DNA from 4 places in the Labrys sp. F242 genome. Region 2 is predicted to be linked to each of the others. Evidence: predicted binding sites of a transcription regulator. Region 2 holds the regulator's gene; each other region holds the start of a gene.
What was found. Region 2 encodes PhoB, which activates phosphate uptake and scavenging genes when phosphate is short. Its sites were predicted from a motif close to TGTCATNNANCTGTCAT; they were not measured.
Positions count from the first base shown of each region.

Region 1 (7,639 bases), 600 kb from region 2:
TTTCATTTGTACTGAAGCGCCTGGCGAGCGCGATTCCGACCCTGTTCGTGATCATCACGCTTTCCTTCTTCCTGATGCGGCAGGTACCAGGCGGCCCCTTCAATCTTGCCCGCCCGCTGCCACCGCAGATCATGGACAACCTCAACCGGGTCTATCATCTCGATGACCCGGTCTGGAAACAATACTTAAACTATATCTGGAATGTATTGCGGGGCGATTTCGGCCCCAGCTATGTCTATCGTGATTATACGGTCTCCGAAATCATACTTCAAAAACTGCCATATTCTTTGCAGCTTGGCGGCATGGCATTGCTCTTGGCTGTCGTCGGCGGCATTCTCATCGGCACCATTGCCGCTCTACGCCAGAATTCGATCGTGGATGTCGCCGTGACCGCGATCGGCAATATCGGCATCACCGTCCCCAATTTCGTCATCGGTCCGGTCCTTGCGCTCCTCTTCGGACAAACCCTGCACTGGCTGCCGACCGGCAGTTGGGGCGACGGTTCGTTTCGCTACCTGCTCCTGCCGATGATCACCCTGGCTCTGCCGGAGCTGGCGACGTTTGCCCGCCTGATGCGCGGTTCCATGCTGGAAGCCTTGCATGCCGACCATATCCGCACGGCCAAGGCCTATGGCTTGCCGGCCAAGCTGACCATTATCGGCCACGCCATGCGGGCCGGCGTCCTGCCGATCGTCACTTACCTTGCCCCCGCCGCCGCCTCGCTCCTGACGGGCTCGGTGGTGGTCGAGAAGGTCTTCGGCATCCCCGGTGTCGGCAAGGATTTCGTCGAAGGTGCGCTCAACCGCGACTATACGCTGGTGATGGGGACCGTCGTGCTGGTCTCGGTCTTCATCATCGTTTTCAACCTGATCGTCGACCTGCTCTACGCCTGGCTCGATCCGAGGGTGCGCAATGACTGAGACGAATTTGACAACAAGCGCCCCTCGTCGCAGCCGCAGTCTGGTCGAGCTTGCCTGGCTCCGCCTCCGCCGCAACAAGGCCGCCATGGTCAGCCTGTTCGTGTTTGCGGCCATAGTGCTCTTTTCCGTGCTGGGGCCGTTTTTTTCGCCTCATGGCTACGACCAGGTCTACGGGTCCTACGTCAAGGTTCCCCCCAGCCTCTCGCCTTATCCCAAGCACGCGACACTCGAGGAGGCCATGAAGCGGGCGGCCTCCCAGGCCCGTCTGCAGGTTCAATCTTTCGAGACCTCAGGCACGCAGTTCACGGCGACATTGACTTCCAGCCGGTCGATCGATCCGCGCGCCACCCGCTATGTCGATCGTATCGACGAGTTCCGGAACACCAAGGTCACCGAAACCCGGGACGACGGCCGCACGGTGGTCATGCAGGGCGACATCAATGGCCAGTATTTCCTGCTCGGCACCGATGGCAATGGCCGAGACCTGATGACCAGGATCATGATCGGCGGCCAGGTCTCGCTGCTCGTCGGCCTGCTCGCCAGCCTGGTCAGTCTCATCATCGGCGTCACCTACGGCGCTGTTTCGGGGTTCATCGGCGGGCGTACCGACAATCTGATGATGCGCTTCGTCGAGATCCTCTATTCGCTGCCGTTCATGTTCTTCGTCATCTTGCTGGTGGCTTCCTTCGGGCGCGACTTCTGGCTGATCTTCGTTGCCATCGGCGCCATCGAGTGGCTCGATATGGCCCGCATCGTGCGGGGGCAGACCCTGTCGCTGAAGCGGCGCGATTTCATCTCGGCAGCCCACGCCCTGGGGCTCAGCGAGGGCGCGGTGATCCGCCGCCACATCATTCCCAACACGCTGAGCCCGGTGCTGGTGTTCCTGACGGTGCGTATTCCGCGCATCATCCTGTTGGAAAGCTTCCTCTCCTTCCTCGGGCTCGGCGTGCAGGCTCCTCTGACCAGTTGGGGGGCGCTGATCAAGGAAGGCGCCGATTCCATGGAAGCAGCGCCTTACCTCTTGATCTGCCCAGCCATCTTCCTGGTCACCACCCTGTTCTGCCTCAATTTCATCGGCGACGGCCTGCGCGACGCCTTCGACCCCAAAGATCGCTGAGGAAGACCGATGCAACAGACACCCTCGGATCAGGACACGACAGACACCCTCCTCGACATCAGCGGTCTGGAGGTCAGCTTCAGCACCCCCGACGGCACGGTCAAGGCGGTCAAGGGCATCGACCTCAAGGTCAACAGTGGCGAGACCGTCGCCATCGTGGGCGAATCCGGCTCGGGCAAGAGCCAGACCATGATGGCGCTGATGGGCCTGCTGGCCGGCAACGGCCAGGTGCGTGGATCGGCCAAATATCGCGGCAGGGAATTGCTCGGCCTATCGCCGAGGGAGCTCAACAAGGTACGCGGCGACAAGATCACCATGATCTTCCAGGAGCCGATGACCTCGCTCGATCCGCTTTACAAGGTCGGGCGCCAGGTTGCCGAGCCGATCGTCCATCATCGCGGCGGCAGCTACAAGCAAGCCCGCAAGAAAGTGATCGACCTGTTCAAGCTCGTCGGTATCCCCCATCCGGAGCGGCGGGTGGATGCCTATCCGCATGAGATGTCGGGAGGCCAGCGTCAACGCGTGATGATCGCCATGGCACTGGCCAACGATCCCGACCTCCTGATCGCCGACGAGCCGACCACCGCGCTCGACGTCACCGTACAAGCGCAGATCCTGTCCCTGCTCGCCGAGCTCAGGCAGCGCCTGGGCATGTCCATCGTTTTCATCAGCCACGACCTCAACATCGTCCGGCGCTTCGCCGATCGCGTCTATGTCATGCGTCGTGGCGAAGTGGTGGAGACCGGCACCACGGAAGAGGTCTTCGACAATCCCCAGCACGACTACACCAAGATGCTGCTGGCGGCCGAGCCGTCAGGTCACAAGGATCCACCGCAGCCCGATGCCCCCGTGCTGCTCGAGGGCCGCAACATCCGGGTCACCTATCATCTCAGCGGTAGTATGTTCGGCGGCCACAAGGCCATGGACCTGAAGGCGGTGGACGATGTTTCCGTGCGCCTGCAGCAGGGACAGACCATCGGCATCGTGGGTGAATCAGGCTCGGGCAAGTCGACCCTGGGGCGTGCCTTGTTGCGACTGAATTCCGGCGAGGGCGACATCCGCTTCGACGGCAGGGACATCTCGAAAGCGAGCGTGCTCGAGATGCGGCCGCTGCGGCGCGCCCTGCAGCTGGTGTTTCAGGACCCCTACGGCTCGCTCTCTCCGCGCATGTCGGTGGGTTCCATCGTCACCGAGGGCCTGAGGGTGCACGAGCCGAATCTATCGGCTGCCGATCGCGACAAGCGGGCCATCCAGGCTCTGACCGAGGTTGGTCTCGATCCTGCCGCCCGCAACCGCTATCCGCATGAATTCTCCGGTGGCCAGCGCCAGCGCATCGCCATTGCACGGGCGATGATCCTCAAGCCCAAGGTGGTGGTGCTGGATGAGCCAACCTCGGCACTCGACCGCTCGGTGCAGAAACAGATCGTCGAACTGCTGCGCGAACTGCAGGCCACGCATGGCCTGTCCTACCTGTTCATCAGCCATGATCTATCGGTGGTGCGGGCCTTGTCCGACTATGTCGTGGTGATGAAGGAAGGCCGCATCGTCGAGGAAGGGGCGACCGCCCAGATCTTCGATGCGCCGCGGGAACTATATACCCAGACCCTGATGGCGGCGGCGCTGGGCAAGGAGCGCGTCGAGGCCACGAATACGGTTTGAGGCCTGGCACGACAGTTGCGTTTGAACAGGTAAAGCATTGTCCGAAAATAATTGAAATGCCTCCTTTGTCATGCCCGGGCTTGACCCGGGCATCCAGCGGCCTCGTCTTCGATACCTGGAAGGAGCTGGATTGCCGGGTCAAACCCGGCAATGACAAAGGTCGAGCCAATTCGATTCTATTATCGGCGGACGAGCCCTAAGGAGGCGGGATATACGGAGCGTCAGCCAGGAGGCTGACGCTCCGTATATCCCCTTCAAACGTGAACTGCGGCTGTAGTGCCGGGGGGTGTCGTGAGTATCCTTCGAAACTTCGCCCCATCACGCTTGCAGAGCATCATTCTTCGTCTTCCCCCGCCTGTGTTTCCAACGGAAATATCAAATGAAGAAGCCCAGATTCATCCTGCCCGTCACCCTCGCGCTGTCACTCATGCCTACCACCTTGAGCGTGCCGGCGCTGGCTGACGATTCGATGGTGAGCTTTGCCATGCCGAGCGGCAATATTTCCTGCCGCTTCATTCCGCAGAGCGAGGGCGAGGGCGAGGGCGCGAGCGCGGGATTGGAATTGCCGACCCTGAGCTGCGAAAGGGAGAAGCAATCACCCGCGCGGATCATTCTCGGGCCGAGCGGAAAAGGCGCCATCTACAAGGATATCAGCGATCCCTTCTGCTGTGACGGCGACACCACTGTCGGCTATGGTCAGACTTGGGAGAATGGCCCTTTCAAATGCGTCTCGGCTGAGGATGGCCTGACCTGCCGCAGACGAGACGGCCACGGCTTCTTCATCAGCCGGGCCAAACTGTTGGCCTACTGAGGAGGCAGCGGAAAGCTGTCGCCTCCACGTCGCTTTGAAGAGCCCCTGTCATCCCCCCGTCATCGCTTGGTCTTATCCGCGAATCCCATCACGCAACCTGGATTCGACGAAGGAGCGGCTGGGGATGACGGATGTGAACAGCATCGGGACACAGGCACGAGCCAAGAGCCAGGGCCAAGCCAAGCAGGGCCACGTCAAACAAGCCGTGGAGCACCATCGGCTGTTGTCATTGCGCGGCATCCAGGATCGGCTTTTCACCTTGGCTTTCAGCGGCCTCGTCTACGCCCAGATCTGGGAAGACCCCGAAATCGACATGGAAGCGCTGGCGCTGAAGCCCGACGATCGGCTGGTCGCAATCGCCTCGGGCGGCTGCAACGTGATGAGCTATCTCAAGGCCGGCCCGGCCTCGATCACCGCCGTCGATCTCAACCGCCATCACATCGCGCTCAATCGCTTGAAGATCGCCGCGGCCCAGCAATTGCCGGATCATGCCACCTTCTACGATTTCTTTGCGCGCGCCGATCAGCGCCGCAATGTCTCGGCTTATGAAACCGCGCTTCGTCCGCATCTCGATGCCGAGACACGCGCCTATTGGGATGGCCGCGACCTGCTTGGCCGCCGTCGCATCGGCTATTTCGGCAAGAACCTCTATCGCTATGGCCTGCTCGGCCGTTTCATTGGTCTCGGCCACCTGATCGGACGGCTGCATCGCATCGATCCGGCCGACCTGCTGGCAGCCCGCGACCTCACCGAGCAGCGTCGTGTCTTCGACGAGCGCATCGCTCCCCTGTTCGATCGCCCGCATATCAAATGGCTGACCCGCCGGCGGGCCTCGCTCTATGGCCTGGGCATTCCGCCGGAACAGTATGACGCCCTGGCTGGCGCCGCCGCCGACGGGGAAGGCATTGCCGATGTGCTGCGCGAACGACTGGAGCGTCTCGCCTGCGATTTCGACCTCAAGGACAATTATTTTGCCTGGCAGGCCTTCGGCCGCGGCTACAAACCGGAGGGCGACGGGCCGGTGCCGCCCTATCTCGAGCGCGCCGCCTATGAGGCCGTGCGCGATCGGGCCGACCGCATCGAGGTGCGCCACGTCAACCTGATCGACCACCTCAAAGCCCAGCCAGCAGCCAGCCTAGACGCCTATGTGCTGCTCGATGCGCAGGACTGGATGACCGATGTCATCCTCACCAAGCTGTGGAGCGAGATCACCCGGACTGCCCGCCCCGGCGCCCGGGTAATCTTCCGTACCGCCGCCGAGGAGAGCCTGCTCCCGGGCCGCATCCCCGCCGACTTGCTGGCACGCTGGTCCTATGACCGCGAGCGTTGCCGAGCCTGGACCGCCCGCGACCGTTCCGCGATCTATGGCGGTTTCCATCTCTACGAGCTGCGAGCCCTCCATTGAGCATCGAGATGCAGACAGGCGATGCTGCGGCGGCGATGAACCGGATCTATCGCCACCAGCGCTACATCTACGATCTCACGCGCAAATATTATCTGCTCGGCCGGGATCACCTGATCGCCTCGCTGCGACCGGCCGCCAGCGATGCGATTCTCGAAATCGGTTGCGGCACCGGCCGCAACCTCATCGCCGTAGCCAGGCGCTATCCCGCCACACCACTTTACGGCTTCGACATTTCGACGGCGATGCTCGAAACGGCACGGCACTCGCTCGACCGCAATCGCCTGGCGCGAGTCACCGTGGTCCAGGCCGATGCCACCCGCTTTTCGCCTGAACAGCTCGGGCGCAAGGGTTTCGAGCGCATCTACATCTCCTATACGCTCTCGATGATCCCCGACTGGCGCGCCGTACTGGAACGCGCCATTGCCGGCCTGAACCCAGGCGGGCGCCTTCTGATAGTGGATTTCGGCCAGCAGGAGGGCCTGCCGGGCTGGTTCAAGCACCTGCTCTTCGCCTGGCTGGCACGCTTCCACGTCCATCCCATCGCGGCATTGCCCACAGCGTTGGCGGACCTCGCAAGCCGCGAGGGACTGCGGCTTCGGACCAAAGACCTCTACCGTGGCTACGCCTTCTATGCGGAACTGGAGAGGCCGGCCATAATGACATAGGTTCGAGCCAATTGCGGGGCACGCTATATTTCCCTTACCCCCGCCTTTCCCAGAACACCGTGCCCTCGAAGCGGAAGGCCTGCTCGCCATGCTGGTTGATGGCTGAACTCAGCATCGAGACGATGCCCCATTCGGGACGGGAAGCGCTCTCCTTCTTGCCCGTGATCTCCACGCTGTAGCGCAGCGTATCACCAGCATGCACCGGCTTGGCCCAGACCATGTTGCGAAAGCCCGGTGACGGGCCGAGCTTGACCACCGGCTTGCCGAGTTGGCGCGCCCTGATGATCTCGACCTCCTGATGCGCCACCAGGAGTTTCATCCAGACCGCGGCAACCTGCCAGCCCGACGCCACCAGGCCGCCAAAATGGCTGGCCGCCGCAGCCGCTTCGTCGACGTGAAAGGGCTGGGGATCGTAGAGCACCGCAAAGCGCTTGATGTTCTCGACCGAAAAGGTGAAGGCACCGATCTCGTCGGTATCGCCGATGGCGAGATCCTCGAAATATTTCATGCCGCCAGCCTCCGGCCGAACATGATGGAGCCGGTCTGGGTGGTCACCACCGTCTTTCCATCAGCCACGAGCTCGAACAGGAACTTCACCAGGCCCATCTCGGGGCGGCTCTTGGAAGCGCGCGCCTCCAGGGTCGTGCGGCGAACGCTCAGCGTGACATCCGGGCGGAGCGGCGCCAGCCATTTGACCTCGTCGATGCCGGGCGCGCCCATCGAGGTGGAGCCGAGCATGAAGCCATCGCAGTTGAGCCGCATCAAGATGCAGCAGGCATGCCAGCCGGAAGCGGCGAGCCCGCCCAGCATGGTGCCTTTTGCCGCCTCATCATCGAGATGAAACGGCTGGGGGTCGTATTCCCTGGCAAAAGCGAGGATGGCCTCGCGCGTCAGCTTGTACGATCCGTAGGTGGCAATCTCGCCGACCGGGAAATCTTCGAAATGGAGCAGGGTATCAGCCATGCCCTCAGGATGGACCGATTAGGCCCTCAACGGCAAGAGCCTGATATTTGTCGAGGAAGGCCTCGACCGGGAGCTTACGGAAGTCGGGCAAGGCAGCGC
Region 1 covers NZ_JBVASG010000001.1:624,511-632,149, reverse strand. Annotated here, with positions in the region: gene ACZYTC_RS03005 (ABC transporter permease subunit) at 1-920, shown strand, start outside; gene ACZYTC_RS03000 (ABC transporter permease) at 913-2,037, shown strand; gene ACZYTC_RS02995 (ABC transporter ATP-binding protein) at 2,047-3,696, shown strand; gene ACZYTC_RS02990 (DUF6636 domain-containing protein) at 4,076-4,507, shown strand; gene ACZYTC_RS02985 (BtaA family protein) at 4,632-5,912, shown strand; gene ACZYTC_RS02980 (class I SAM-dependent methyltransferase) at 5,921-6,577, shown strand; gene ACZYTC_RS02975 (MaoC family dehydratase) at 6,612-7,085, opposite strand; gene ACZYTC_RS02970 (MaoC family dehydratase) at 7,082-7,540, opposite strand; gene ACZYTC_RS02965 (LbetaH domain-containing protein) at 7,545-7,639, opposite strand, start outside.
Region 1: the regulator PhoB is predicted to act here: its motif matches at 4,554-4,570, upstream of ACZYTC_RS02985 (BtaA family protein).

Region 2 (7,639 bases):
TGGCGCCGATCCTGGCCCAGACGATCTATCCGCCGATCATCTCCGTCCTCTCGCATGTGCCGGTGCTCGGCTATCTGTTCAAGGGCCCCACCAACGGCGCCGGCATGCTGACCGCCGGCATCATCCTGGCGCTGATGATCATTCCCTTCATCACCGCGATGTTCGTCGAGATCCTCGAAGCCGTGCCCGCCATGCTGAAGGAATCGGCCTATGGCGTCGGCGCCACCACCTATGAGGTCTTCCGCAACGTCTCGGTGCCCTATGGCCGGACCGCGCTCGTCGGTGCCGTGATGCTCGGCTTCGGCCGTGCCCTCGGCGAGACCATGGCCGTGACCTTCGTCATCGGCAACGCCAACCGCATATCGGCATCGCTGTTCTCCTCGGGGGCGACCATCGCCTCCACCATCGCCAACGAATTTCCCGACGCGCCTGCCGGCTCGCTGCGCAGCCAGTCGCTGCTGGAGCTCGGTTTCGTGCTCTTCGTGATTTCCTTCATCGTGCTTGCGATCTCCCGCATGCTCGTGCGCAGCAACGCCAAGTAAGGGAGAGCATCATGGCCCATCTCGCCCACGGCAACGCCCGCCTCGCCCGCCGTCGTGCCCTCGACTACGCCTACAAAGTCGTCTCCATCGGCTTTGCCGCGATCTCCCTTCTGGCGCTCGCCTGGATCCTGTACACCCTGCTGCGCGAGGGCCTGCCCTCGCTGACCTTGGACCTCTTCACCAAGGACATGGCTGATGGCGGCCTACGCAATGCCATCGTCGGCTCTTTCGCCATGGTCTTGCTCGCCCTCCTCATCGGCGCGCCGATCGGCATCATGGCTGGCACCTTCCTCGCCGAGGCGGGGCGCGGCAGCAAGTTCGCCGACGCGGTGCGCTTCATCAACGACATCCTGCTTTCGGCGCCGTCCATCCTGATCGGCCTGTTCGTCTACCAGATGATCGTGGTGACGACGGGCGGCTTCTCCGGCTGGGCCGGCGTGGTCGCCCTCGCCATCATCATCCTGCCGGTGGTCGTGCGCACCACCGAGGACATGCTGGCCCTGGTGCCGATCAGCCTGCGCGAAGCCGCCTTCGCGCTGGGGTCGCCGATGTGGAAGGTCATCACCTCCGTGACCTGGCGCTCGGCCCGCACCGGTATCGTCACCGGCATCCTGCTGGCCCTGGCCCGCGCCGCCGGCGAGACCGCACCCCTGCTGCTGACAGCCTTCGGCAATTCCAACTGGTCGCTCAACCTCGGCAATGCCTTTGCCAGCTTGCCGGCCGCCATCTACCAGCTCGCGCCTTATCCCGACCCCAAGGCCGTCTCGGTGGCCTGGAGCGGCGCCCTCCTCATCACCGCCGGCGTGTTGGCGCTCAATATTCTGACCCGCTTCGTGCTCGCTCCCAAGAAATGAGTGATCCCATGTCCGCTACTCCACAAGCCTCCATCGCGGTTGCCGAACGCCCCATCGCCAATCCAGCTGCCGCCGTGAAGCTCAAGGTCGAGAATCTCGACTTCTTCTATGGCGAGAAGCATGCGCTCAAGGGCATCAATCTCGACATGATCGACCGGCAGGTCACGGCCATGATCGGCCCTTCCGGCTGCGGCAAGTCCACCCTGCTGCGCGTGCTCAACCGCATGTACGACCTCTATCCGGGCCAGACTGCCAAGGGCCGCGTGCTGCTCGATGGTCAGAACGTCATCGGCAAGGAGATCGATCCGGCAGTGCTGCGCGCCCGCATCGGCATGGTGTTCCAGAAGCCCACGCCCTTCCCGATGTCGATCTATGACAACATCGCCTTCGGCGTGCGCCTGCATGAGTCGATCTCCAAGGCGGAAATGGATCAACGCGTCGAATGGTGCCTGACCAAGGCCGCCCTGTGGAACGAGGTCAAGGACCGCCTGCACGCCTCTGCGCTCGGCATGTCCGGTGGCCAGCAGCAGCGCCTGTGCATCGCCCGCACCATCGCGGTGAAGCCCGAAGTCGTGCTGCTGGACGAGCCGACCTCCGCGCTCGATCCGATCTCGACCGCCAAGATCGAGGAACTGATCGACGAATTGAAGCGGGACTTCACCATCGTCATCGTCACGCACAATATGCAGCAGGCGGCGCGTTGCGCGGATGTGACGGCCTTCTTCTATCTGGGTGACCTCATCGAGGTCGGCCAGACCAACAAGATGTTCACCACCCCGAACGACAGCCGTACACAGGATTACATCACCGGCCGCTTCGGCTGATCCCTCGGCCAGCGTCGAATTCATTTGGAGGCGGCATGTCCGACCACATCGTTACATCCTTCGATCAGGAATTGCGCGAATTGCGCAACATGATCGCCGAAATGGGTGGCTATGCAGAGAAGAGCGTAGCCGACAGCGTCGAAGCCCTGCTCAAGCGCGACACCCAGCGCGCCAAGGCCGTGATCGAGCTCGATCTGGCGATCGACAAGCTCCAGCGCCAGGTCGAGGACCGGGCTATCCTGGTCATCGCCAAGCGCCAGCCACTGGCACTCGACCTGCGCGAAATCGTCTCGGCCCTGCGGGTGGCCAACGATCTCGAACGCATCGGCGACCTCGGCAAGAACGTCGCCAAGCGCGTGGTCGCCATCCACAGCCATGCGCAGCCGGCCCAGCTCTTCGGCGGTTTCGACCATATGGCTGACCTGGTGCTCGAGCAGCTCAAGCAGGTCCTCGACGCCTTCGCCCAGCGCAATGTTGAAGAAGCGCTCTCGGTCTGGAGTTCGGACGGCGAGATCGATGCGATGTACACCTCGCTGTTCCGCGAATTGCTGACCTACATGATGGAAGATCCGCGCAATATCGGCTTCTGCACCCATCTGCTGTTCTGCGCCAAGAACATCGAGCGCATCGGCGACCATGCCACCAACATCGCCGAGACGGTGCATTACCTGGTGACCGGTGAATCGCCGGCCGGCGAGCGGCCCAAGGCGGACAACAGCACCGATCTCGTCGACCTTCCTGTGCCGGCTAAGTAACAAGGGATAGGCCATGCCTCCCAAGGTTCTGATCGTCGAGGACGAAGAAGCATTGACCCTGCTGCTGCGCTACAATCTCGAAGCCGAAGGCTATGAGGTCGACAGTGTGGCGCGCGGTGACGATGCCGAGATCCGCCTGCGCGAAAGCGTGCCGGATCTGGTATTGCTGGACTGGATGCTGCCGGGGTTGTCGGGTATCGAATTGTGCCGGCGCATCCGCATGCGGCCGGAAACCGAGCGCCTGCCCGTGATCATGCTCACGGCGCGTGGCGAGGAAACCGAGCGTGTGCGGGGTCTGGCCACCGGCGCCGACGATTATGTCGTCAAGCCCTTCTCCGTGCCGGAACTCTCGGCCCGCGTCCGCGCTCTGCTGCGTCGGGCCAAGCCCGATCACGTCGCCTCCCTGCTCAAGGCCGGTGACATTTCCCTCGACCGCGAGACCAAGCGCGTTCATCGCGGCAATCGCGAGATCCGCCTCGGCCCGACCGAATTCCGCCTGCTCGAATTCCTGATGCAGGCGCCGGGACGCGTGTTCGCACGCGAGCAATTGCTCGACAGCGTCTGGGGCCGCGACGTCTACATCGACGAGCGCACGGTCGACGTGCATGTCGGGCGACTGCGCAAGGCGATGAACCGCACGCGCGAGATCGACCCTATCCGCACGGTTCGCGGCGCCGGCTATTCCTTCGACGAGACCTTCGCCAAGCAGGCCTAGGACGGATATTTCATCGCCCGACACCAAGGCCGGCGGCTCACCGCCGGCCTTGTCGCATCACGTACCCGGTACTCGCCCGATCTAGGCGATTTCAGAGGCTTGCGATAAGACGACTTGCCAAAGAAAATGCCGGGGTTGCCATGATCCGTTCCTTGCTCGTCGCGTCGCTTTTGACTGCCAGTTCGTTGGCGCTGCTTCCCAGCGATGCCGCAGCGGCCAAGCTCAAGAAAACCTTGTGTTCGGGCGAGTTCGGTACCGGCTCCGGCTTGGCGGGCTCCTATATCGGCAAGGATTGCTTCATCGCAGCCGACAGCGACATGCAGGAGCAGGTCGCCGGTATCTGCAAGGAAGGCTCGCGATGCGAGGTCGAGGCCATGGTGGAGGTCGCACCCGATGGCAGCATGCAGATCAGGACCGTCTTGTCCGTCAGGCAGGCCGGACGCGCGCCCGCCACGCGCACGTCCTATGCCCAGAAGGCGGGCAACTATGCCGACGGCATCTATGCCTTGCAGGACGATGGCTGCGACAAGCAGGGGGCGACGCCAGGCAACCGGGTTTCCGTGCAGCTTCTACGGGCAGCCGGTCCTGCCATCCAGCTCTACGGCAAATATTGCGCGGTCATCGAGGCCGATGGCGAGGAGCCTTCCAGCGCCAAGTTCCAGGCGACGCTGCAGCTTCGATGCGGCAGCTCGCCGGCGCAGGACCAGGCCCTGCGAAGCGGCCGCTCCGGCACGGCGGAAACCATCGTGATGACCCCCGCCCCCGAGCGGCAGCTGTGGCTCGATGAAGACACATTGATCCGTTGCCCGATCAAGCGCGCCTATACACCGCAATGGTGGATCGAGGCCCCGCCCTTCAATGGCCGCTATCCCCAATAGCTTCTGCAGGCGCCGATATCAGCCCAGAGCCGCCAGGCGCCCTTGCAGATAACGGCGGATGACGGGATCACTCTCCAGCCCGATCGCCCGCGAATAGGCGTTGCGGGCCTCCTCCTGCCTTGCGGCGCGGGCCAGCAAGTCCGCGCGTGCAGCCCAATAAGGCTGGTAATCGGCGATCCGCCTGTCGCTGGCGACCTCGTCGAGCCCGGCCAATCCGGCTTGCGGTCCCGCAAGACGGGCGAGCGCCACGGCTCTGTTGATGGCAGCGACGGGGGACGCGGTCAGTAGTACCAAGGCCTCATACAGCGTGACGATCGCGGCCCAGTCCGTCGTCGCGCAGATGCGCCTATTGGCATGGGCCGATTGCAGCGCGGCTTCGAGCTGATAGCGACCGATCTGTCGCGCCTGCCCGGCCCTGGCGAGCAAAGCCTCAGCCTCCTCGATCAGGGCGGCATCCCAAAGCGTGGTATCCTGCTGTTCCAACGGGATATAGTCGCCGACCGGGCTACGGCGTGCAGCCCGCCTCGCCTCGGCATGCAGCATCAGGGCCAGCAGGCCGAGCACTTCCGGCTCGCCGGGCAGGAGCGAGACCAGCAACCGGCCGAGCCAGATGCCTTCCACCGACAGATTGCGCTCGCGGGCCTGCGCCCCTTCGGGATCGGCCCAGCCCTCGGCATAGACGGCATAGACGGCCTCCAGTACCGCTTCGAGACGACCGGGCAACTCGTCGGGTTCCGGGATCCGGAAGGGGATGGCGGCCTGCTTGATCTTGAGCTTGGCCCGCACCAATCTCTGGCTCATCGCCGCAGGTGAAACCAGGAAGGCGCTGGCGATCGCGCCGGCGTCGAACCCCAATATCGTCTGCAGGATCAAGGGCGCGCGCACGGCGGCATCGAGCGAGGGATGAGCACAAGCGAACATCAGGCGCAGGCGCTCATCGGGAATGACAGGCTGTTCGGCCTGCTCGGAGGCGAGGGCCTCGACATGGCGGATGACCTCGTCCGCCTTTTCGCCGCGCAGCTTGGCGCGGCGGGCCGCGTCGATCTGCCGGCGCCGGGCCGCGGTCAGGAGCCAGGCTTCGGGATTGGCGGGCACACTGCCCGCCGGCCAATGTTCCAAAGCCGCCGCAAAGGCGTCGGCCAGGGCGTCCTCCGCCCCCGCAATGTCGCCCGAACGTGCCGCGAGAAGGGCGACGAGCCTGCCATAGCTGCGTCGCGCGACGATTTCGGCAAGTTCGACGGCGGGGGCGGAAGGCACCGGATCGGCTCGCTTGGTTCAATAATCCTTGGGGTCCCACACCGGCCGGACCTCGATGGTACCGATGGCTGCACTCGGGCAACGCGCAGCCCAGCCGATCGCGGCATCCAGGTCCGGCACATCGATGATGTAGAAACCGCCGAGTTGTTCCCTGGTGTCGGCGAAGGGGCCGTTGAGCACCTGGGTCTTGCCGTCGGCGAGGCGCACGGTCGTCGCCGCAGACGTGGGGCGCAGACGGCTCCACGGGCCGAGAGCACCGGCCGATCTGAGGGCCTCCGTATAGGCCTGATAGGCGGCCAGCACAGCCTGCTTATTGGCGGGGTCCACCTTCAGCATGGCTTCCTCGTTGCTGTAGATCAGAATCGCGAACTGCATGGGTCTCTCCTGTCTCCGCCGGCGCATGATGCGCCGGCATGACAATGACGCGCCATCCCGTTCACTTTCGACAGCAGGACGAAAATTATGCGCTCGCCTTGGTGAGTTGCTCGATCTCGCCCGAACCCAGATTGAGTTCGGTCGCCTTGATCAGGTCCCCAAGTTGCTCGACGCTGGTGGCGCTGGCGATCGGAGCGACGATGCCGGGCCTTGCGATAAGCCAGGCAATGGCGACCTGGGCCGGTGTGGCGCTCTTGGCCTCGGCTACCGCATCGAGAGCGGCCAGGATGCGCAGGCCCCGCTCGTTGAGATAATTGGCCATCTCGCCGCCACGCGCGTTGCTCTTGGCGAAATCGGCCTCACTGCGATATTTGCCGGAGAGGAACCCCCTCGCCAGCGAGAAATAGCTGGTCACGCCGATCTCGTTCTTGAGACAGAACGCCTCGAGCTCGTTCTCATAGCCGGCGCGGTCATAGAGATTGTAGTGCGTCTGCAGATTCTCGAAACGCGGCCACATCTCCTTGGTGCTGATAGCCAGCGCCTTGAACATGGTGTTGGCGCTATGATTGGAATTGCCGATCACGCGCACCTTGCCGGCCTTGATCAACTCGTCATAGGCGGAGAGCGTTTCTTCCAGATCCACCTCCGGATCCTCCCAATGGGAGAGGTAGAGGTCGATGTAATCGGTTTGCAGGCGCCGCAGGGAATCCTCGGCCGCCTTGAGGATATAGTCGCGCGACAGGCCCTTCTTGCCGGGCCCCATTTCCGAGCCGACCTTGGTGGTGAGCACGATGTCGGCGCGATTGCCGCGGGCCTTCATCCATTTGCCGATGATGGCTTCAGACTCACCGCCCTGATTGCCGGGAACCCAGGCCGAATAGACATCCGCCGTGTCGATCAGGTTGAAGCCGCCCCCAACGAAAGCATCGAGGACAGCGAAGGAGGCTTTCTCATCCGCGCTCCAGCCGAAGACATTGCCGCCCAGGCCCAACGGAGCAACCGAAAGATCAGACCGCCCAATCGCACGTTTTTCCATAAATGCTCTCCATGATCATGACAAAATATGGACCTGACCGGCACGAAAGCGTGCCGGCTCGGCCTCCAGGGCCGCAGGGAACTCAAATCGAATAGGTCAGTTCCTGTTCCCCGCCACCTGCCCGACGCATCTCTTCCACCGACATGTTGTCGAGCAGGTCGGAAGAAAGGTCTCGCACACGCCGCATCAAAAGGCGTACGGTGCAACCTGGAACATCCGGGCAGTCGAGGCAAGGCTGATAAGCGGTGTGGCTGGCGCAGGCGATCGGCGCGAGCGGACCGTCGAGGACCCGGATGGCATTGCCGACGCTGATCTGGCTGGCCTCGCGGGCCAGCATATAGCCACCGCCCTTGCCTTTCTTGGAGCGCACGATGCCGGCCACGCGCAACTCACCCAGGATCGC
Region 2 covers NZ_JBVASG010000001.1:27,330-34,968, reverse strand. Annotated here, with positions in the region: gene pstC (phosphate ABC transporter permease subunit PstC) at 1-542, shown strand, start outside; gene pstA (phosphate ABC transporter permease PstA) at 554-1,396, shown strand; gene pstB (phosphate ABC transporter ATP-binding protein PstB) at 1,393-2,220, shown strand; gene phoU (phosphate signaling complex protein PhoU) at 2,256-2,975, shown strand; gene phoB (phosphate regulon transcriptional regulator PhoB) at 2,989-3,690, shown strand; gene ACZYTC_RS00135 (hypothetical protein) at 3,831-4,568, shown strand; gene ACZYTC_RS00130 (RNA polymerase sigma factor) at 4,587-5,825, opposite strand; gene ACZYTC_RS00125 (YciI family protein) at 5,844-6,200, opposite strand; gene ACZYTC_RS00120 (aldo/keto reductase) at 6,286-7,236, opposite strand; gene ACZYTC_RS00115 (RrF2 family transcriptional regulator) at 7,319-7,639, opposite strand, start outside.

Region 3 (7,639 bases), on a different contig from region 2:
GCGTCTTTGCGATTTGAAGTGTCTCCATCAAATCGCAAGACGCCATGGACGCCCTTTGCTCCCAGAAAAGGATAGGCCGCGCCCTCAGGCGGCGCGACGCTGGTTGTTGCGGCCACCCGGACGGCGCGCGCCCCCCGAGCGGGGCTGGCCCGATTGAGGCTTTTCGGCTTGCCCATTGTTCCGGGGCTTGCCGTTGGGCTTGCCCTGGTGCGGGTGACGAGGGCCGCGTTCGCCATGCTTCTGATCGGCTTCCAGCCCCTGTACGGGAGCGGCCACCGTCAGCGGCTTCTTGGTCAGGCGTTCGATCGCCTTGAGCTCGTCGCGCTCATTGGGATCGCAGAAGGAATAGGCGATGCCGCTGCGACCGGCGCGGGCGGTGCGGCCGATGCGGTGCACATAGCTCTCGGCATCCACCGGCATCTCGAAATTGATGACATGGCTGATGTCGTCGACATCGATGCCGCGGGCGGCGATATCGGTCGCCACCAGGATGCGCGAGGCGCCGGAACGGAAATCCTCCAGGGCCTTCTGGCGAGCATTCTGCGACTTGTTGCCATGGATCGCCGCCGAGGGGATGCCGGCCTTGTCGAGATGGCCCGAGACGCGGTTGGCGCCATGCTTGGTGCGGGTGAAGACGATGACGCGGCTCATTGCCGGATCGTTGAGCAGGTGCAGGAGCAGCGAGCGCTTCACCGATGCCGGCACGTGGTAGACATGCTGGTCGATCTTGTCGACCGTCACCACTTCCGGCGTCACTTCGATATGCACGGGGTTGAGGAGGATCTCCTCGCCGAGCTTCTTGATCGTCTTCGGCATGGTGGCCGAGAACAACAGGGACTGGCGCTCCAGCGGCGTCTCGTCGACGATCTTGAGCACGTCACGCGAGAAGCCCATGTCGAGCATGCGGTCGGCCTCGTCGAGGACGAGAACTTCGACCTTGTCGAGGCGAACCTTGCGCTGCTGCACGAGATCGAGCAGGCGACCGGGGGTGGCGACCAGAATGTCGACGCCATCGGAAAGCGCCTTGACCTGCGGCACCTGGCTGACGCCGCCGAACACCACGGCGCAACGGAAGCCCATATGCACGCCATAGGAGCGGAAGCTCTCGTCGATCTGCAGGGCCAGCTCGCGGGTCGGGGCCAGAATCAGGGCGCGGGTGCCCTTGGCGCCGGCACCGTGGCGGGACTTCGACAGGCGCTGCAGGATCGGCAGCGCGAAGGCAGCCGTCTTGCCAGTGCCGGTCTGCGCCAGGCCCATCATGTCGCGCCCCTCGAGGAGGGCGGGAATGGCCTTGTGCTGGATCGGGGTGGGGGTCACATAGTTGGCGGCGTCAAGCGCACGCAAAAGCGGCTCGGCCAGGCCGAGCGCTGCAAAAGTTACTTCGGAAGTCACATCAAATCCTTCATGCCACGCTCATCGAGCGGACAGCAGCGCGCCACCGTCCGGGTCCGCGATCGCAAGTCCGTCGTCAGCCGGAAAGGCATGATGAGGCGGTACGGCGATATCGCGACCCACGCGCGGATGGGAGCAGCGGAATGTTATTGGGGACGGCCGGGAGGTGAGGCGCTGCTTCTCAAAAAGCCAAAAACCAGCGCGCCGCGCGAACCCCCGAGCGGTCGTTACACACGGTTGCTGCGCTTTTCGCAGTGCAAAGTCAAGGGAAAAGCAAAGAAGCGCCTTTTCATCCAGGCATTCGAAGTGGACGGAATGCCCCTCCAGGGATAACGGGCATCCCGGTTTCCTCTCCCACGAATGCGCCGTATCCAGGGGCAGAAGGGGATAACGGCTTCCCGGGGCAACTGACGGGTCCGCCGCCCCTGGAGCAAAGCGCGTTTAGACGGAAACGCTGCTTTGCTCTCGCTCTTTGGTTCCAAACCAATCCAATGGATTGTCTGGAGCGTCTTTGCGATTCTTGGCGATTCTTGGCGATTACGCCAAATCACAAAACGCTCTAAGGCGGCCGTTTCCCACGCCACCGATCGCGCCTATAGATGGTGGGCTGCGTTTACCGCCCTACCGCGACTTCCACGATGCTGCCTCTCAAAGCCCTGGTTCCGGCCTTCCTGGCGCTCCATCCGCACAGTCCTGCCCAGCCGCTCGACTGGAAGGCCTGCCGACAGGGCGCGCCGGACCGCGTCATCATCGCCTGCACCTCGATTGTGGATCTGGGCGGCGTCAACGATGGGGCCAGGACGATCGCCCTGATCGCGCGCGGGAGTGCCTATGCCGCCAAGAAGCAGCCGGCCCGGGCGCTGGAGGATCTGCGCCTGGCCACCCTTCTCGATCCGCGCAATCCCGACGGATTCTACGCACTGGCCGGGCTCTATGGCCGCCAGGGTGATATCGAGCAAGCCATTCTGGCCTATGACAGCGTAATCCGGCTCAATCCCAAGCACGTGCTCGCCCTGACGTCGCGGGGCTATGCCCGTGCCAGCCGCAGGGAATTCGCTCTCGCCATCGCCGACTATGATAGGGCGCTGAAATTCAACCCGCGCCATGCCGAGGCCCTGCGCCTGCGGGGTGCCGTCCGCGGCCTCAGGGGTGACGATATTGGGGCCATCGCCGATTTCGACCAGGCCATCGGCCTCAACCGCCGGGACTGGTCCGCCTTCTTCAACCGGGCCATCGCCAAGGACCACCGCCGCGATTTCAACGGCGCCGTGGCCGACTATGACGAGGCCTTGCGCTTGAGGCCCAACAATATCGCCGCCTTGCTCGGGCGCGGCGCCGCTCATCATCACATGGGTGCGCTCGACAAGGCGATCGCCGATTACAGCCTGGCGGTCGGCCTGGCGCCGGACAATGCACAGGCCCTCTACAATCGCGGCACCGCCTACGCCAATGCCGACGACACCGCACGCGCCATCGCCGATCTCGACAAAGCGATCAGGCTTGATGGCAGCAACGCACTGGCCTTTCTCAATCGGGCAGGCGCCCATCGCAAGCGCGGCGATTTCGAGCGCGCGCTGGCCGACTACGATCGTGCCTTGCAGCTCAATCCAGGCCTGCCGCAGGCCATGGCGGGGCGCAAGCTCGCCCTCGAGCGTCTGCGCAACTGAAGCCCCCTGCCCTCTAGGCAGAGTTTCCCGGTAATTCCGCCTCATCGCAAGACGCTCTAACGCAACGCCATGGACATTCCCCAACGTTGCTGCTCATATGTGAGCAGGTTCTTTCGAGTGGACCTCATGACTCTTGCAGCGATTGAGGGGAGCTTCGTTGCAGTTTCGGCAGGTTCCGTAGAGGTGCAAAGGCGTTTCGTCCGCATGTCCGCATCCGAAACCACTCCGGCCGACGCCACTCCGGCACGGCCCGACGAGCAGGACTTCGACAGGGCAATTGCTGAATTCAGCAAGGCGATCGAACTCAAGCCCGATGCTGTCGACGCCGTTTACGGACGGGCTCTTGCCTATCAATACAAACAGGCCTTTCCCGCGGCGATCGCCGATTATGACAGGGTGATCGCGCTCGATCCCGGCCATGCCGATGCCCTCTTCAAGCGCAGCATCGTCCATCGACAGCTCGGAGCCTTCGAGAAGGCCACTGCCGATTTCGACCGGGCGGTGCAGCTTCTCTGGCGGCAGCGGCTGCTTCCCTCGACGAAAGAGCCCTGATCAGCCCTCCTTCTTCCTCGTCGCCGGTCAAGATTAACATTTTGTCATCCAACCTTCACGAACCCCGCCTAAGGGTCGCCAGACCATGGAAACACGGGGGTGTTTGGAGATGACGGACGTTACATCTGGCCAGAGGAGCGGCCATCCGCTCGATAGGCCGAACTCTCTTGGCAGCTTGCCCAACATCGCGATCGCCGTGATCCTGCTCGGGGGCCTCGGCTATGTCTGCTACGCACTGGCCGCCGATCTCACGGGCGCCGTGGCAGTGCCGTGGATTCTGCTCGGCCTCGCCCTGCTGATCGCCCTCGGCTTCGAATTCGTCAACGGCTTCCACGATACCGCCAATGCGGTGGCGACGGTGATCTACACCCATTCGCTGCCGGCCGAATTTGCGGTGATCTGGTCGGGCTTCTTCAACTTCCTCGGCGTGCTCACCGCGAGCGGCGCGGTCGCCTTCGGCATCATCTCGCTGCTGCCGGTGGAACTCATCATGCAGGTCGGTTCGAGCGCGGGCCTGGCCATGGTGTTCGCTCTGCTGATCGCCGCCATCGTCTGGAACCTGGGCACCTGGTATTTCGGCCTGCCGGCCTCGAGCTCCCACACCATGGTCGGCTCGATCATCGGTGTCGGCCTCGCCAACCAGTTCCTGGCCCCTGCCGGTTCCGCCACCAGCGGCGTCGACTGGTCCCAGGCCAAGAATATCGGCCTGTCCTTGCTGGTCTCGCCGGTGTTCGGCTTCGTGCTGGCCGGCGCCCTGCTGCTGGTGATGAAGCTCGTGGTGCGGAACAAGGCTCTCTATGTCGAGCCGAAAGGCAATCAGCCGCCCCCGCTGTGGATCCGCGGCCTTTTGATCCTGACCTGCACACTGGTCAGCTTCTTCCACGGCTCCAATGACGGCCAGAAGGGCATGGGCCTGATCATGCTGATCCTGATCGGCGTGGTACCCACCGCCTTCGCCCTCAACCGCACGCCCGACATCAACTATCTCGAGACCTACAAGGCTGCTTCGAGCGCGGCGGGTTCGGTCCTGGGCAACTACATCAAGCCGGCCGCGACGGTCGCTCCCGCCGATGCCAAGGCCAAGGTCTCCGAGGCGGTGCGCACGCGCAGTTGGAACGACGAGACGACGCCAGCCCTGAAGACCTTCATCGAGCAGACCACCTCCCAGCTCTCGCCTTACGGCTCGGCCTCGGCAGTGCCCGCAGGACTGGTCTCCAATACCCGCAACGACATGTATCTGATCGGCGAGGCCCTGAAGCTGATCGATTCCAAGAAGCTGCTGCCGGTGTCGGACGCCGATCTGAAGACGATCAAGACCTATCACACCGCCACCGACAACACGACCAAGTTCATCCCGACCTGGGTGAAAGTCGCCATCGCCCTGGCCCTTGGCCTCGGCACCATGGTGGGCTGGAAGCGCATCGTGGTGACGGTCGGCGAGAAGATCGGCAAGACCCACCTGACCTATGGCCAGGGTGCCTCGGCCGAGATCGTTGCCGCGGCGACGATCGGTGCTGCCGACTATCTCGGCCTGCCGGTGTCGACCACCCATGTGCTGTCGTCGGGTGTCGCCGGCACCATGGCGGCCAATGGCACCGGGCTGCAGATGTCGACGGTGCGCAACCTGCTGATGGCCTGGATACTCACTTTGCCCGCCTCGATGGCGCTGTCCTTCCTTCTCTTCGTGGTGCTGCGCCAGGTCCTCTGAGGCGGCACATCTTGTTCGCCGGAATGGCCGCCTTCGGGCGGCCATTTCTTTTCCGGCTTATGCCATCGCCTTGCGGAAAGTGCAGACGATGTCGGCGCGGGTCTGGCGCCGCCGCCCCACGGCAAAGCCCAGGCGGACGGCCTCGGCGCTCCATGGCTCCCCGGCGGCGGAACAGGAACTGTGCACCTCGGAGACGGGAAGCGCCGCCAGCAATGGAGCGATATTGGCCGGCGTCAAGCCCGAACCCGGCATGATGCCGATCCGCCCCCGGGCGGCCCGATGCAGGCGCACCAACGCCTCCAGTCCCTCGGGCGCGGTGACGGCTCCTCCCGATGTGAGGATGCGTTCAAAGCCGAGAGCAACGGCCGTCTCCAGAGCCGCCAGCGGCTCGGGAACGAGATCGAAAGCGCGATGCAGCGTGGTGCCGAGCCCCTGCGCCTGCACCCGCAGGCGCGACAGCAGGGCCTCGTCGAGCTGGCCGCCGGGCTGGGAGGCACCCAGCACCACGCCGGCGAGCCCTGCTCCTCCCGCTGCCTCGATATCATCAAGCATGATCTCGCTTTCCCGCGCGGAGAACACGAAATCGCCGGCCCGCGGCCTGATCATGGCATAGACCGGGATCGGCGCCTGCGCCGCCAGCCGCATCAGCCCTGATGATGGCGTCAGGCCACCGAGTTCGAGCGCCGAGCACAGTTCGATGCGATCGGCGCCACCCTCGATCGCGGCTTCGAGGCTGTGGGCGTCGGCAACGCAGATTTCAAGCAAGGCGGTCATAGGCGTTCTCCCTGGCGGGCGAGCAGGGCCGCGCCGATCAGCCCGGGTTCCGGCGCGAGGATGCTGGGCACCACCAGCGGCTCCGGGGAGTGCCGCAGGATGCGGCCGCGCACCGCCTCGTCCAGCCTTGCGATCAATTCCGGCACGCTGGCAAGGCCGCCCCCGACCGGCACTATGTCGGCGCCGACGATATTGACGGCCAAGGCCAGGGGAGAGGCGACGAGATCGACCTGACAAGCCACGCTGCGCGCCGCCGCTGCCTCGCCGGCCCGCCAGGCCGCGATGATCTCGGTACTGTCGCGTTCAACGCCGGTAAGGTGGCGATGCAGCCTTTCGAGGCCGCGGGCTCCTCCAACCGTATCGACGCAGCCTTTCTGGCCACAGCCGCAGGCGAAGCGGGGGAGCGCGACCGGCGGATTACCCGATTGCGTCGCCGCCACCGGTCCATGCCCCCATTCGCCGGCAAAACCGCCCGCGCCGGTTAGGATCCGCCCGTCGATGACCAGGCCGCCACCGATGCCCGTGCCGAGGATGATGCCGAAAACGATGCGATGCCCGCGCCCAACGCCTTTCACAGCCTCGGCAAGGGCGAAGCAGTCGGCGTCATTGGCAACATGCACCGGCACGCCCAGGCGTTCGGCAAGGTCGGGGCCCAGCCGCCGCCCGTCGAGGCAGGGAATGTTGGCGCAGGTGATAATCTCGCTGCGCGGATCGACGACGCCGGTGATGGACAAGGCGACGCCGCCGCCAGCCCCGCCCCCTGCTTGCCTTCTGAGATCCGCGAGCACCTGCACGAAGGCCTCGAAATCGCCGAGCGGCGTTGCAACTCGGGCAAAGGGCCTGATCTCGCCTTGAGGCGTGGCGACAGCCGCCTTGATGGCGGAGCCGCCGATATCGAAGCAGATCGTCATTGACAGAAGAGACCTTCCAAGCCGCTGTTTCCTGTATTAGAGCAAAGTACGATTTCCCTGAATCGTGCTTTGCTCTAACTCCTTGTTTTGACGCATTTTCCAGGCGAAAATCTATCGCCTTTCTGAAAAATGCTTTAGCGCGTGTCGTCAGTCATGGTTTCGAATTTCCGGCAAGGAGCGTGCAAGGCCTCATGAGGCGTAAGGCAGCACCGACCATCAGCGACGTGGCCGCACTCGCCGGCGTCTCCAGGGCCGTGGCCTCGCGCGCGCTCTCCGCCTCCAAGCGGCCGGTGTCCGGCGCCAAGCGCGATCGCGTCCTGGCCGCGGCCGCCGAACTCGGCTACCGCGTCAACCTCCTGGCGCAGAGCCTGACGACCAAGACCGTCAATCTCGTCGCCGTCCTGGTCAACCATATTCACGACCTTTCCGACCTCGATCTGTTCGACCTGCTGCTCGCCGAGATCCAGGCGGGCGGGCGGCAGGTCATCCTGGTGCGCGTCGGCTCCACCGACAAGGTCGAGGAATTCCTGCGTCAGGGCGTGGCCTATCACGTCGATGCCGCCCTGGTATTCTCCGATTTCGCCGATGCGGCGACGGTGCGGCGCATGTTCCGCTCCGACCTGGTGGTCATGCTG
Region 3 covers NZ_JBVASG010000003.1:784,328-791,966, reverse strand. Annotated here, with positions in the region: gene ACZYTC_RS23335 (DEAD/DEAH box helicase) at 85-1,392, opposite strand; gene ACZYTC_RS23330 (tetratricopeptide repeat protein) at 2,031-3,059, shown strand; gene ACZYTC_RS23325 (tetratricopeptide repeat protein) at 3,264-3,611, shown strand; gene ACZYTC_RS23320 (inorganic phosphate transporter) at 3,721-5,319, shown strand; gene ACZYTC_RS23315 (copper homeostasis protein CutC) at 5,377-6,093, opposite strand; gene ACZYTC_RS23310 (ROK family protein) at 6,090-7,004, opposite strand; gene ACZYTC_RS23305 (LacI family DNA-binding transcriptional regulator) at 7,196-7,639, shown strand, end outside.
Region 3: the regulator PhoB is predicted to act here: its motif matches at 3,654-3,670, upstream of ACZYTC_RS23320 (inorganic phosphate transporter).

Region 4 (7,639 bases), 2.9 Mb from region 2:
TGCTGGCGTGTATATAGGCGAATCGTGGTGAAATTTGTGCAGAATCGCACGTGCAAAGCGGTATGCCGGTCATGCTATTTTCGCATGGTTTAGAGGGGGTTACCGCAGTGCGGTAGTGTGGCTGACGGCGCTGCATTCGATGCCTAAATCGCGTGCAGCCATGCGCCATGCCATACCCCGGTAGGTTTCTGTTCAGCCCTATGCTTTATTCCTCGGCGAGGGGGCGGGCCACAGGTGGCTCGCGATAGAGCCTGAGGCGTCTTGTGGTTGGGCGTAATCGCCAGAATCGTAAGGACGCATCGAACAGGAAGTGCGGGCAAAACGTCGTTTCCGTCGAAGCGCGTTCTGCTCTGGAGGATTGCATGCACAAAAGCTGGCTTGCGGCCTTGGCCGTTTCGATCCTGGTTCCTTTCGCGCCGGTCAAGGCCGATGAAACGATGGCGGGAACTTTCACGGCGCGAGAGGCCTGCGCGGCCCTCCAGTCCATCCGCAAGCAGACCAATCCCGGCAACGTCAAGCTCGTGCCCGCGCAGAGCTACAGGCTGCTTGCCGGCAACAAGCCCCAGCCGACCTTCTATCGCGTCGAGGTGGAGGATGCGCAGCCTGCGCAACGCTGGGTGCCGGTCTCCTGCGGTGAGGTGAAAGCGGCGGACGGCAGTGCGATCGCGCCCGGCGCAGCCAAAACCGGTCCGGTAACGTCGGCGGGTGGGGCTTCCTATGTCTTCGCCGTCAGCTGGCAGGCCGCCTTTTGCGAGGGGCTGCCCGAAAAGACCGAGTGTCGCACGCAAACCGTCGACCGCTATGACGCAAGCCATTTCACCCTGCACGGCCTCTGGCCGCAGCCGCGCGGCAATGCCTATTGCGGTGTGGCGCAACGCGATGTCGAGGCCGACAAGGCGCATCGCTGGGAGGATCTGCCGGCGCCTCAGCTCGAACCAGCGACGCGTACCGCCCTGGAGAAGGCCATGCCCGGCACGGCCTCCTTCCTCGATCGCCACGAATGGATCGAGCATGGCACCTGCTTCTTCGAGAAATCGGCCGACGCCTATTTCCGCCGTTCGGTGGCCTTGATCGGCGAGATCAACGCCTCACCGGTGCAAAAGCTCTTCGCCGACAATATCGGCAAGGAAATCGATACCGGCGAGATCCGCAGCGCCTTCGACCAGGGCTTCGGTGTGGGTGCCGGCGAGCGGGTGCGTTTCGCCTGCAAGCGGGCCGGCAACCGGCGAATCATCGTGGAGATGACCATCGGCCTGCGCGGCGAGGTCAAGGATGGTGCCAAGCTCACCGATCTGATCGCCGCTGCCTCGCCGACTGATCAGGGCTGCAAGTCGGGCATTGTCGATCCTGTTGGACTGCAGTGAGGGACGGCCTTGGAGACCTCACTTTATCTGCCCATCAAGACCTTCCTGGAATCGCTTGATTTCGCGGTAAAGGGCGAGATCGGCCGCTGTGATGTCCTTGCCCTGCGCGAGGGCGACCCGCCGGTGGTGGTGATCTGCGAACTCAAGCAGAGCTTCAACCTGGAACTGGTGCTGCAGGGCGTCGACCGGGCCGGGGCCTGCGACGAGGTCTGGCTGGCAGCCCGTCTCTCCGCCCGGGGCAAGGGGCGGGAAAGCGACTCCCGCTTCCGCAATCTCTGCCGGCGGCTTGGCTTCGGCCTGCTGGGCGTGTCCGAGCGTGACGAGGTGCAGATCATCGTTACGCCCGAGGCGCCGTTCCCGCGCCGCGACCCCAAGCGCCGCTCCCGTCTCCTGAGGGAGCATCGCAAGCGCCAGGGCGATCCCGTCCTCGGAGGCTCCACCCGCACGCCGCAGATGACAGCCTATCGCCAGCAGGCGCTTGCCTGCGCCGCTGCCCTGGTCATGGCGCCGCAGCGTCGGCGCGACCTTACCAAATCGGTGCCCGATGCTCCGAGAATCCTGAAAGGCAATGTCTATGGCTGGTTCGAACGGGTCGAGAAAGGCATTTACGGCCTGACGCCTGCGGGCCGGGAAGCGCTGGAGCGCTGGCCGCAGGCGTAAGGGTGGAGACCCATCGGGGGGAGGGCGTATCTCCCTTATACATAGGGCGTGAAGATGTCCGGCCGTCGCGGCAGCAGGCGGCGGAAATAGGCCCGGCCTTCCTCGGAAATGGCATTGGATCCGGTAAAGAAGCTGTCGGGCATGTGACGCGTGCGCCCGGCAACCTGGTCGAGGGATACGATGCGCGGCGCGGTGTGCTTGCCGTCATAATGCAGCACCACCGACCCGGAGCCCGTGAAGGCACTCTGCGCCGCAAAGGCGCCCGCCTCGAAGGCTTCTTTCGCATCGGTCTCGTCGATGATGCCGAGATAGCCGCGCGGCAGGTAACCCAGCGTGTCGACACGGGCGCGGGCCTTGGGAAAGCGCTGCTTGAGGGCCTTCTGGATCTCGATACCGAGATCGCCACCGGTGAGTTGCACATTGCCATGGGCGTCGCGCTCGACCGTGCCGGCGGCGAGCGCCTCGGCCAGCGGCCGCCCGGTTTCGTCCTGCACGCCTTCCGACATCGATACGATGCAGCGGCCGACGCGGGTGTAGACGGCATCGACGTCGTTGAGGAATTGCTCGACCGAGAAGGACTTTTCCGGCGTGTAGATCAGATGGGGGGCCTCCTCCGGCGCCTGCTGCCAGCCGGCCGCAGCGGCGCTGAGGAAGCCGGCATGGCGGCCCATGACGATGGCGACATAAATGCCCGGCATTGCCCGGAAATCGAGATCCATGCTGACGAAGGCATTGGCGACGAAGGCCGCCGCCGAGATGAAGCCCGGCACATGGTCGTTCTCCATCAGGTCGTTGTCGATCGTCTTGGGGGCATGCACGAAACTGCAGGAGCCGGTCGATTGCTGGCGCAGGAGGTCGAGCGTGCCGGCGGTGTCGTTGCCGCCGATATAGATGAAGCCGCGGGCATCGAGCTTTTCCAGCGCCTGCAGGATGGTCTGGCAATAGGCGGGGTCGGGCTTGTCGCGTGTCGAGCCGAGCCCCGAATTGGGCGTGCGGGCCAGGCGTTCGAGATCGGTTTCGGAGAGCGCCGTAAGATCGACCAGATCACCGCGCGTCAGACCCCGCACGCCATGACGGGCGCCTAGGATGCGCAGCGACGGGTCGTGCCGGCGGGCGGCGACGACGGCGCCGGCGAGGGTCTGGTTGATCACGGCGGTGGGGCCGCCCCCTTGGGCGATGACGATCGACGGCATGGAGCCTCCCTGGGCAGAATTTCCCGATATTGCCTACGAATGGGCAATATCGGGAAATTCTTCAAGCGTTTGAAATCCTGCAGCTTCCTCCTGACCAAGCCCGTGGCTCGATCAGGAGGAAGCTGCCTGACGCTCTGGTGTCCAGTTGCTTAGCCTCGAAACAGCCGGGCGGCAACGAGCGACTTGCCGATGGGATCAGAAAGCTGGCGATCGTTGCGAAGGCGGAAAACGGTGTTCCGTTCACGCTATCGACAGGCGCGTGCGCGGCCAGCTTGTTCCATTGTCATAATTGCTTCATTGTTCCGTCACGGAAGCGCTAACCATCCGGCCGTAAACAACGCCGTCCTTTTCAAGAAGCGGCGCACCGTGAGGGAGTATCATCCATGAAATTGAGCGTTCTGGCTTCGGCCACGGTTCTGTTTGCCGGTGTATCCACCGGGGCCCTGGCAGCCACCGACATACAATGGTGGCACGCGATGACGGGTGCCAATAATGATCGCATCGTCAAGCTGGCCAATGATTTCAATGCCAGCCAGAGCGACTACCGCATCGTTCCCGCCTATAAGGGCTCCTATGCCGATACCATGAATGCCGGCATCGCCGCGTTCCGGGCTGGTAATGCGCCTGATATCCTGCAGGTCTTCGAAGTCGGTACGGCAACCATGATGGCCGCCAAGGGCGCTATCAAGCCCGTTTACCAGTTGATGAAGGACGCAAACGAACCCTTCGACCAGAAGTCCTATCTGCCCGCCGTGACCGGCTATTATTCCAATGCCAAGGGCGAGATGCTGTCCTTCCCCTTCAATTCCTCGACCATGGTGATGTGGGTCAACGAGGATGCCTTGAAGAAGGCCAATCTCGCGGCCGCGCCCAAGACCTGGCCTGAGGCCTTCGAGGCGGCCAAGAAGCTGAAGGCGGCCGGCTATGCCACTTGCGGCATTTCGACGGGCTGGACAACCTGGGCCAACATCGAGGAACTGTCGGCTTGGCACAACGTACCGCTCTCGACCAAGGCCAACGGCCTCGATGGCTTCGATACCGAGTTGAAGATCAACAATCCGCTGGTGGTCAAGCATCTGGAGAATCTGATCGAGGCCCAGAAGGACAAGACCTTCGACTATTCCGGCCGTACCAACCAGGGCGAGGGGCGCTTCACGTCGGGCGAATGCCCGTTGTTCCTGACTTCGTCGGCTTTCCTGGGCAACGTCAAGGCCAACGCCAAGTTCAAATATTCGGTGGCGCCGATGCCTTATTATCCCGATGTGCAGGGAGCTCCGCAGAATTCGATCATTGGCGGAGCCTCGCTATGGGTGATGGGCGGCAAGTCGGACGAGGCCTACAAGGGCGTCGCCAAGTTCCTGACCTACCTGTCCAAGCCCGATGTGCAGGCCTGGTGGGCCCAGGAGACCGGCTATCTGCCGATCACCCCGGCCGCCTATGAGCTCTCCAAGAAACAGGGCTTCTACGCCAAGGACCCCAACAGCGAAGTCGCCGTGCTGGAGCTGACTAACAAGGCGCCGACGGAAAATTCGCGCGGGCTTCGCCTCGGCAATCTTGCCCAGATCCGCGATGTCTGGGCCGAGGAGATCGAACAGGCCCTGGCCGGCAAGAAATCGGCCCAGGCTGCCATGGACGATGCCGTTCGTCGCGGCGATGCGATGCTGAAGACCTTCGCCCGTACGGCCGGACGGTAAGGGGGCGTAAAAGCCTCAGCGAAAAGATGCCAAGCTTTGTCATGCCCGGGCTTGACCCGGGCATCCAGTCCAACACCCCCACCGCCTGGACATGGGCGCTGGATTGCCGGGTCAAGCCCGGCAATGACAAAGGTCGAGAGCATTAGAGCATCGTGCCGACAAGGGGCTGCCGGTTTTCGGCAGTAGCGATGCGGCCCATTAGGATCGCCCATGGAAAAACGCTCCGTCTTCTCCGGCAAGACCCTTCCCTGGCTGTTGCTGGCGCCGCAATTGGCGATCACGCTGATCTTCTTCTACTGGCCGGTGGTGCAGGCGATCCGCCAGTCCTTCTTCCTCGAGGACACTTTCGGGACCGTTTCGGAATTCGTCTGGTTCGAGAACTACCAGCTGTTGTTCGCCCAGCCGGAATATTACCAGGCGGTGGGCGTCACCATGGTCTTCGCCATTCTGGTCGCTGTGCTCTCGCTCGGCCTCGCGCTGATCCTGGCTGTGCAGGCCGACAAGAAGATCAAGGGCGCCTCCTTCTACCGTACCATGCTGGTCTGGCCCTATGCGGTAGCGCCGGCTGTGGCCGGCGTGCTCTGGCTCTTCATGTTCCAGCCCTCGCTCGGCCTAGTGGCGCGCGGCCTTGGCCAAATCGGCGTGGCCTGGAACCCGCTGCTCGACGGCCAGCACGCCATGATCCTGGTCGTGCTGGCGGCGACCTGGAAGCAGATTTCCTACAATTTCCTGTTCTTCCTGGCGGGGTTGCAGTCGATCCCCAAATCGCTGATCGAGGCGGCCGCCATCGACGGCGCACGCCCGGCGCGCCGATTCTGGACCATCATCCTGCCGATGCTCTCGCCGACGACCTTCTTCCTTCTGGTGATCAATATCGTCTACGTCTTCTTCGACACGTTCGGCATCATCGACGCGGTGACGCATGGTGGCCCGGCCGCGGCGACCACCACCATGGTATTCAAGGTATTCAATGACGGCCAGCTTGGCGGCGATCTCGGCGGCTCGGCGGCACAGTCGGTGATCCTGCTGATCCTGGTGATCGCGATGACGACCCTGCAGTTCCGCTTCATCGAGAAGAAGGTGACCTATTGATGCCCCGTTTCTCGATGCCATCCGGAGGAGCGGCGCATGGTTGAGAACCGCCGCTTCGGAAATCTTTTACCGCATGCCATCCTGATCCTCGGCGTGCTGGTTCTGGCCTTTCCGGTCTGGCTGGCCTTCGTGGCCTCGACCCATGATGCCACCACCATCGCCAATGGGCAGATGGGCATGCTGCCGGGCCCCGATCTGATCAAGAACTATACCCAGACCCTGTTCCACGGTACGCAGGGCGCCACGCGCGAGCCGGTGCTCACCATGCTGACCACCAGCCTGATCATGGCGGTGGCGATCGCGGTGGGCAAGATCGTGATCTCGCTGATCTCGGCCTTTGCCATCGTCTATTTCCGCTTCCGCTTCCGCATGTTCGCCTTCTGGCTGATCTTCATCACGCTGATGCTGCCGGTGGAAGTGCGCATCTACCCGACCTACAAGATCGTCTCCGATCTCCACCTGCTCGATACCTATGCCGGCCTGACCTTGCCGCTGATCGCCTCGGCGACGGCGACCTTGCTGTTCCGCCAGTTCTTCATGACCATTCCCGACGAATTGCTGGAAGCCTCTAAGATCGATGGGGCCGGCCCGCTGAAATTCTTCAAGGATACCGTGCTGCCACTGTCAACAACCTCGATCGCGGCGATGTTCGTGATCCAGTTCATCTATGGCTGGAACCAGTATTTGTGGCCCCTGCTGATCACCACCCAGGATTCGATGCAGACCATCGTCATCGGCATCCGCAAGATGATCACCACCCAGGACGCCCTGACCGAATGGCAGATCGCCATGGCGACCGCGATCCTCGCCATGCTGCCGCCGGTAGTGGTGGTCGTCGTCATGCAGAAGCTCTTCGTCAAGGGCCTGGTCGAGACCGAGAAGTGAGTAACCGATGGCGCAAGTCGTTCTGAACAACGTCAAGAAGATCTACGACAACGGCTTCGAAGCGGTGAAGGGAGTGAGCTTCACGGTGCCCGATGGCGGCTTTTGCGTGCTGGTCGGCCCGTCCGGCTGCGGCAAGTCGACCTTGCTGCGCATGGTGGCGGGGCTGGAGCGGATCTCGTCGGGCGACGTCCATATCGGCGAACGCCGGGTCAACGAGATCGAGCCGATGGACCGGGACATCGCCATGGTCTTCCAGAATTACGCGCTCTATCCGCATATGTCGGTCTTCGACAATATGGCCTATGGCCTGCGCAACCGCAGAACTGCCGAGGGCGAGATCAGCCAGCGGGTAAAGGAAGCCGCCCGCATTCTCGAACTCAGCGACGACATGCTCAAGCGCAAGCCGCGCCAGCTTTCCGGCGGCCAGCGCCAGCGTGTGGCGATGGGCCGTGCCATCGTGCGCCAGCCCGCTGCCTTCCTGTTCGACGAGCCGCTCTCCAACCTCGATGCCAAGCTGCGCGTGCAGATGCGTGGTGAGATCAAGCAGCTGCAGCAGCGCCTCGGCACGACCTCGATCTATGTCACCCATGATCAGCTCGAAGCGATGACCCTGGCCGATGTGCTGGTGGTGCTGAATGGTGGCGCGATCGAGCAGATCGGCGCCCCGCTGGAAATCTATCGCAATCCGGCTTCCACCTTCGTGGCCGGCTTTATCGGTTCGCCTGCCATGAACGTCCTGAAGGGGCGCGGC
Region 4 covers NZ_JBVASG010000001.1:2,921,144-2,928,782, reverse strand. Annotated here, with positions in the region: gene ACZYTC_RS13745 (ribonuclease T2 family protein) at 363-1,364, shown strand; gene ACZYTC_RS13740 (DUF2161 domain-containing phosphodiesterase) at 1,374-2,024, shown strand; gene ACZYTC_RS13735 (diphosphate--fructose-6-phosphate 1-phosphotransferase) at 2,060-3,217, opposite strand; gene ugpB (sn-glycerol-3-phosphate ABC transporter substrate-binding protein UgpB) at 3,601-4,911, shown strand; gene ugpA (sn-glycerol-3-phosphate ABC transporter permease UgpA) at 5,122-6,003, shown strand; gene ugpE (sn-glycerol-3-phosphate ABC transporter permease UgpE) at 6,040-6,888, shown strand; gene ugpC (sn-glycerol-3-phosphate ABC transporter ATP-binding protein UgpC) at 6,896-7,639, shown strand, end outside.
Region 4: the regulator PhoB is predicted to act here: its motif matches at 3,499-3,515, upstream of ugpB (sn-glycerol-3-phosphate ABC transporter substrate-binding protein UgpB).